2 linked regions of the Silvibacterium dinghuense genome follow. The main gene of each other region encodes a partner of the protein of the gene in region 2 in a complex. Links are inferred from orthologs where the notes say so. Each region holds a gene or a part of one and is shown on either strand. Other genes may lie near its edges.

Region 1 (3,221 bases), 880 kb from region 2 along the record:
GATCACTATCTCGCCGCGCAGGCCAAGGGCAAGGGGGTGCTGATTGTGACCGGTCACCTCGGCGCATGGGAGCTCTCGAGCTTCTACCACTCGCTGATGGGGCACCCCATGAGCATGGTCATCCGGCGCCTGGACAATGCGCGTGTCGATGCACTGGTGAACGGTATCCGCTGTCTCCATGGCAACAAGGTGCTGCACAAGGATGATTTCGCACGCGGCCTGATCGCGGCGATGCGGCGCGGTGAGACGGTGGGCATTCTGATGGACACGAATATGACCCCGCCGCAGGGCGTCTTCGTGCCCTTCTTCGGGCACATGGCTTGCACGGCATCGGGATTGGCGCGTGTCGCTCAGAAAACCGGCGCAGCAGTTCTGCCCGGCTTCATGCTCTGGGAAGAGCGCGAGCAGAAGTATGTGCTGCGCTTCGGTCCCGAGATCGAGCTGGTCGAGACTGGAGACACCGAGCGTGATGCGCTCGAAAATACGGCGCGCTGCACGGCGGTGATTGAAAGCTACATACGGCAATACCCAAGCCAGTGGCTGTGGGTGCATCGTAGATGGAAGACGCGGCCGGAAGGCGAGCCGACGCTGTATCCGCGGCGATAAACAACGAGGAATGGCATGACGCGATTGGTGCAACTGGCAGAGGTTCTGAAGACGGAGCTGCGCTTCGCCGAAGGCAGGGAAGAACTGCACATCTCGGGTGTGGCGGGTGCGAAGCGGGCCGGCGCAAGCGACCTTGTTTTTGCGGAAGATGCCGAAGCCCTCGAAGCGGCGCTGGCCTCGGCGGCGCTGGCAGTGATTGTGGCCCGGAAGATTGCTCCGGAGGAGAACCCGGGAAAAACACTGCTGGTGACGCCTCAGCCCAAGCTTGCCTTTGCACAGGCGGCACGGCTGCTGCGCGTACAGGATGAAGCGGCGGGTATACATCCGACCGCAGTGATTGCGCCTGATGTCGTGCTTGGTCGGCGTGTCTCCATCGGCGCTTATGCTGTGCTCGAGGCCGGCGTAAAAGTGGGCGATGACAGCCGTGTGGACGCGGGCGCAGTGCTGGGTGCTGGAGTGAAGGTCGGCCAGGGGTGTCGGATCTATCCCCGGGTTGTGGTTTATCCCGGCGTAGAGATGGGGGATCGCGTGGTGATCCATGCCGGCGCGGTGCTGGGCGGTGACGGCTTCGGCTACGTGCGCGACCGTGAGACCGGGGCGTATACGCAGTTTCCGCAGCAGGGGCGGTTAGTGATCGAGGACGACGTCGAGATCGGCGCGAACACGACCGTGGACCGCGGAGCGCTCGAAGAGACGCGGCTGGAGAAAGGCGTAAAGATCGACAACCTCGTCCACATCGGTCACAACGTGCGCGTGGGGAAGCATGTGGTCATCGCTGCGCAGACCGGCATCTCCGGCTCGAGCGAGATTGGCAATCATGCCATTGTTGGCGGGCAGGTGGGCATCGGCGACCACGCGACGGTGGGAGAGCAGGTGATTCTCGGCTCCGGCTCGGGTGTGCTGACGCACAAGAAAGTGAAGGGCGCGGGCGTAGTCTTCTGGGGACGGCCCGCTCGCCCCTTAAAGCAATACTTGAAGGAATTGGCGACGCTGGCAAAGCTCAGCCGCGGATAATGCAGCAGCAAAAAGCCAGCCATTTCCATGGCTGGTTTTTTGCTTAACGAGGAGTGTCGAGCGAAGGAAACGGCTCGCGCTTCATCGAGCCATCTCGCTGCTTCATGAGGATCTCGACCTTACCTTCCGCTTCTTCGAGTTCCTTTTTGCAAAGTGCAGAGAGCTGCACGCCTTCTTCGAAGATTTTTACGGAGTCTTCGAGGGGAAGATCGCCGCGCTCGAGCTGCGCGACGATCGTTTCCAGTTTCTTGAGCGATTCTTCAAAAGCTGCCATGGGGATTCCTAAGCGGTGATGGCCTGCGCGGCCGGAAGTTCTTCGACGGACTGCGGCTTTGGCAGAACATCCTTGATGGCTTCAATAGCGAGTGGATAGCGTCCGAATGGAGCGCTGACCTGCACGCCCTGGACCATCGGCATGGTAGCGGCGAGCATCTCCTGCGCAATTTTGATGCCTTCGGCGCGGGCGAGGTCGGGTGTCGCCGCCTGCTGCATGCGGAGCAGGATGCTGTCCGGCACGCTCACGCGCAGGTCGTTCTTCATGAATTCGGCGTTGCGCAGGCTGGTGAGAGGCCAGATGCCGGCAACGATGGGAATACGGAAGCCCTCGATGCGCTTGAGGAAGGCTTCGAGGATGCGGAGATCGAAAACCGGCTGCGTGATGGCGTATTCGGCTCCGGCCTCTACCTTGTAGGCGAAGCGGCGAATCTCGTTTTCAATATCCGGCACGCCTGGGTTGGCAGCAACGGCAATCGTCAGTCCCGTGGATGAGCCGATGGGATTGCCGCCAATGTCGAGGCCGTGATTCAGGCGCTGGACAATATTGACGAGACCGATCGCATCGACATCGAAGACCGCCGTGGCATCGGGATAATTGCCGAGCTTAGGCGGATCGCCGGTGAGGCAGAGGATGTTTTTGAGGCCGATGGACGAGGCGCCCAGGAGATCGCTCTGGATGCTGAGGACATTCCGGTCCCGGCAGGTGTAATGCAGGATCGTCTCGATGCCTGTTTTCTGCTGGATCTGGATGCAGAGGCTTTGCGCGCTCATGCGGGCAGAGGCGCGCGGCGAATCGGGCACGTTGATGGCGTGGATGCCATGGCTGGCCAGCATGGCGGCGCCGTCGAGTTCACGGCTGGCATCGACGCCGCGCGGCGGGACGATCTCGACCATGGTGACAAAGGCGCCGTCATGGATGAGCTGGCCGATCTTCGAGCGCTGTGCGAGCGGCGGCGGAACAACCTCGGAGACAATTTCGACCTTCGCCGTGGGCTGAACGCTGACCTTCTGCGCGTCGGCGGCACGCAGAGCGGCACGCATGGCGCGGATGTGGTTGGGCGTGGTGCCGCAGCATCCGCCGATGAACTGCGCGCCTGCTTTGAGGAACTTACGCGCAAAGCTGGCCATGTACTCCGGCGAGCAGAGATAGATGTTGCGGCCGTCGATGGCGCGAGGCATGCCGGCATTGGGCATCGCGGCCAGCGGCAGGCTGGTTCCGGCGGCAAGCTTTTCCAGCGCGGTGAGGATGGTGGCCGGCCCGGTGCTGCAGTTGCAGCCGACAATATCCGCACCCCAGGCAGCGAGGCGGGTAGCAGCGATTTCGG
Region 2 (3,137 bases):
CCAGCGGGTCGTGGATCGGCGTATTCAGCGCGGCATAGAGCAATGCAAAGCCGAAAAGCAGCGCCGCAGCCCAGATAAAGATGAGCAGGAGAAGCGAAAGTGGACCGTAATAGCTGAGCATGGTCTCGCGCTGGCGCGCGTCGCGGATAAGGCCGGCCATGGTGGACCATGGGCGCCAGGTAAGCGCGTAATGCACGTTCGTGATGCGGAAGCGGCCGACGGCACGGCGCGGCACGATGACCGTTTGAAAGGCGTCAAAGAGCGCAGCGACGAGGCACGTAATTCCGGCAAAGAAGAAAAGAATATGCAAGGGAAGGATCTCCGCCAGAGCAGGTTGGCGCTGGGCCAGTGTACGTCATCGCGGTGCGGAAAGGATGAGTCTGAACCCGGAGCATATGCGATGAACGGGCTGGCACGGCTGCTGGTGAAAATGGGAGTGCTGCTGATCGTAGCCGGCGGCTTAGTGTATCTGTTGGATCGCGTGGGGATGCGGCCAGGACATATCCCGGGTGACCTGGCGTGGCGGAAAAGGAATGTTGCCGTCTACTTTCCGCTCGGCACGTCGATTCTGTTGAGTGTGCTGTTGTCACTGGTCTTCTACCTGCTGTCACGCTTCCGGCGATAACGCCGCTGTGCGCTGTGTTTTACGCATGGGGAGCGCATGTAGACTGGGAAGTCGTGGGAGTACCGGAACAGCAGAGCCGCCGCAGAGCGCAGCTCGGATTCAGCTTCGAAGAGGCTCAGGCGCCACAACGGCGAGTCTGGCAGGTAAGCAGCCTGACCGCCCAGTTGCGCGCCGAAGTGGAGCGCAGCTTCCAGGACCTGTGGGTGGAGGGTGAAATCTCCGATCTGCGGATCGCCGCTTCCGGCCATATCTATTTCAACCTGAAAGATGACGGCGCACAGTTGGCGGTGGTCATGTTCCGCCGACAGGCCGGGCTGCTGCGCTTCCGGCCGGAAGATGGGCTGCAGGTGCTGCTGCGCGGGCGGCTGACGGTGTATGAGCAGCGCGGATCGGTGCAAATTGTGGCCGAGCATCTTGAGCCTATGGGCGCGGGCTCGCTGCAGATGGCCTTCGAGCAGGTGAAAGCACAGCTGCAGCGCGAGGGGCTCTTCGATCAAGAGCGGAAGAAGCCACTGCCGGCATTTCCGCACTGTGTGGGTATTATCACCTCGCCCACGGGCGCAGTGATCCGCGACTTTCTCAACGTGGCCGGTAGACGGCATGGGGCGCTGAAGGTGTTGCTGTATCCGGCGCTGGTGCAGGGCGACAGCGCGGCGGCGGAAGTCGCCGCTGGAATTCGCTATTTCAACCAGTCGCGCGAGGTGGATGTAATCGTCATCGCGCGCGGCGGCGGATCGCTCGAAGACCTGATGGCCTTCAACTCCGAGGCTCTCGCACGTGTGATCGCGGCATCCGAACTGCCAGTGGTTTCAGCCGTCGGGCATGAGACAGACTTCACCATTGCCGATTTTGTCGCCGACCTGCGCGCGCCAACTCCTTCGGCCGCGGCGGAGTTGATCACTGTGGCGCAGCATCGGATCGAAGAACAGGTGGAGGAGCTTTCGCTGCGCCTGCAGCGGGCGGCCCGTTACGCGCTGATGCGTGCGCGCGACCGGCTCTCGCGTATCGCTGCACCTGCAGCACTGGCACGATTTGAGGATGCACTGCAGCGCCGCCAGCAGCGCATCGACGAGCTGATGCTGCGCCTGCAGACGCACATGGGGCGCAGACTACAGCACGAGGCAATGCGCTGGCAGCAGATGACCGAGAGCCTGATGCGACACGATGTACGGCATCGTCTACGCCTGACAGCCGGACAGCTGGACGCGCTGGGTGGACGACTCATGCAGGCACAACAAGCCGAGCTGCAGCGCAGGCGGGCGAGGGTAGAAGCGCTCGAACGCATGCTGCATTCACTCTCACCGCTCGGTGTGCTGGAGCGTGGCTATGCGCTGGTATATGACGATCAGGGAAGGTTGCTGCGCTCCTCGAGCGAAGCACAGCCGGGACAGACGTTGCGCACACGGCTGGCGCAGGGCACGGTGGAAAGCCGTGTGATTACGACTTCAGAGGACACGACGAAGGAATGAGAAAGCTTTTTGGTACGGATGGAATTCGCGCAGTAGCGGGTGAGGCTCCGCTCGATGCACGCACGATCTTCGCCGTGGGTGTGGCACTGGCGCATCAGCTGAAGCCGGTGGCCGATCGTCCAACGGTAATCCTCGGCATGGACACGCGCGAGTCGAGCGAGTGGATCGCGGCGACACTGACGGCAGGGCTGCTCCAGGGGGGCGCGCATGTCGAGAGCGCGGGAGTAATCACGACGCCGGCAGTCGCCTTCCTTGCGCGCAAGCATGGATTCGCGGCAGGTGTGGTGATTTCGGCTTCGCATAATCCGTGGCATGACAACGGCATCAAGGTTTTTGGCGGTGATGGTTACAAATTAGCGGACGAGGTGGAGCTACGCATCGAAGACGAGATCTTCCGCCAGCTGGAGTCGGTTACGGCTCCGCATGTTGCAGCGCTGAAGGCTCCAGCTGTGAAAGCAGAGTATCGCAAAGAGTATGAAGATTTTCTGCTCTCCTCCGTGCCGGGGCTTGCGCTCGGTGAGATGAAGATCGTGCTGGATTGCGCGAATGGCGCAGCTTCGGCACTGGCGCCGGAGTTGTTTGCGCGGCTGGGTGGCAAAGCTGTGCTGACGCACGCACAACCCGATGGCCGGAACATCAATGACGATTGCGGCGCGCTGCATCCAAAGACGGTTGCCGCAGAAACGAAGGCCCAGGGAGCGGACCTCGGTGTGACCTTTGACGGCGATGCGGATCGCGCACTCTTCGCCGATGCAAATGGCAACGTGGTGAATGGCGATGGGGTACTGCTGCTGGCGGCGCGGGATCTGAAGGCACGCGGCCTGCTGCAGAAGGACACGGTCGTCGCCACGACAATGTCGAACATGGGGCTCGAAGCTGCGCTACGGCGGGATGCGATTGCGATGCTGCGTGCTCCGGTGGGCGACAAGTATGTGCTCGAGCGGATGCAGAACGTGGGCGCATCACTCGGCGGCGAGCAGTCGGGGCACATCCTCTTCCCTCACCTGGCGACAACGGGCGACGGCCTGCTGACCGCGCTGGTG

Evidence for each region.
Region 1: the proteins of xseA (region 2) and xseB are in contact, whole or in part, in a cryo-EM structure (PDB 8TXR), measured with the Escherichia coli proteins. The link is inferred for Silvibacterium dinghuense from one-to-one orthologs.

What each region holds. Positions count from the first base shown.
Region 1 is NZ_SDMK01000002.1:195,935-199,155, forward strand. What follows is about bases 280-3,183. They hold xseB (exodeoxyribonuclease VII small subunit), read right to left. Parts: upstream 1,895-3,183; coding sequence 1,664-1,894; downstream 280-1,663. Other genes in these bases: ESZ00_RS10080 (lysophospholipid acyltransferase family protein), read left to right, coding at 280-606; lpxD (UDP-3-O-(3-hydroxymyristoyl)glucosamine N-acyltransferase), read left to right, coding at 622-1,620; ESZ00_RS10095 (bifunctional homocysteine S-methyltransferase/methylenetetrahydrofolate reductase), read right to left, coding at 1,903-3,183. In the rest of the region: more of ESZ00_RS10080, read left to right, coding at 1-279; more of ESZ00_RS10095, read right to left, coding at 3,184-3,221. UniProt on the Escherichia coli protein: Bidirectionally degrades single-stranded DNA into large acid-insoluble oligonucleotides, which are then degraded further into small acid-soluble oligonucleotides.
Region 2 is NZ_SDMK01000002.1:1,080,035-1,083,171, forward strand. Bases 67-2,886 are described here. They hold xseA (exodeoxyribonuclease VII large subunit), read left to right. Parts: upstream 67-678; coding sequence 679-2,094; downstream 2,095-2,886. Other genes in these bases: ESZ00_RS13685 (potassium channel family protein), read right to left, coding at 67-310; ESZ00_RS13690 (DUF2905 domain-containing protein), read left to right, coding at 401-625; glmM (phosphoglucosamine mutase), read left to right, coding at 2,091-2,886. Also shown: more of ESZ00_RS13685, read right to left, coding at 1-66; more of glmM, read left to right, coding at 2,887-3,137. UniProt on the Escherichia coli protein: Bidirectionally degrades single-stranded DNA into large acid-insoluble oligonucleotides, which are then degraded further into small acid-soluble oligonucleotides.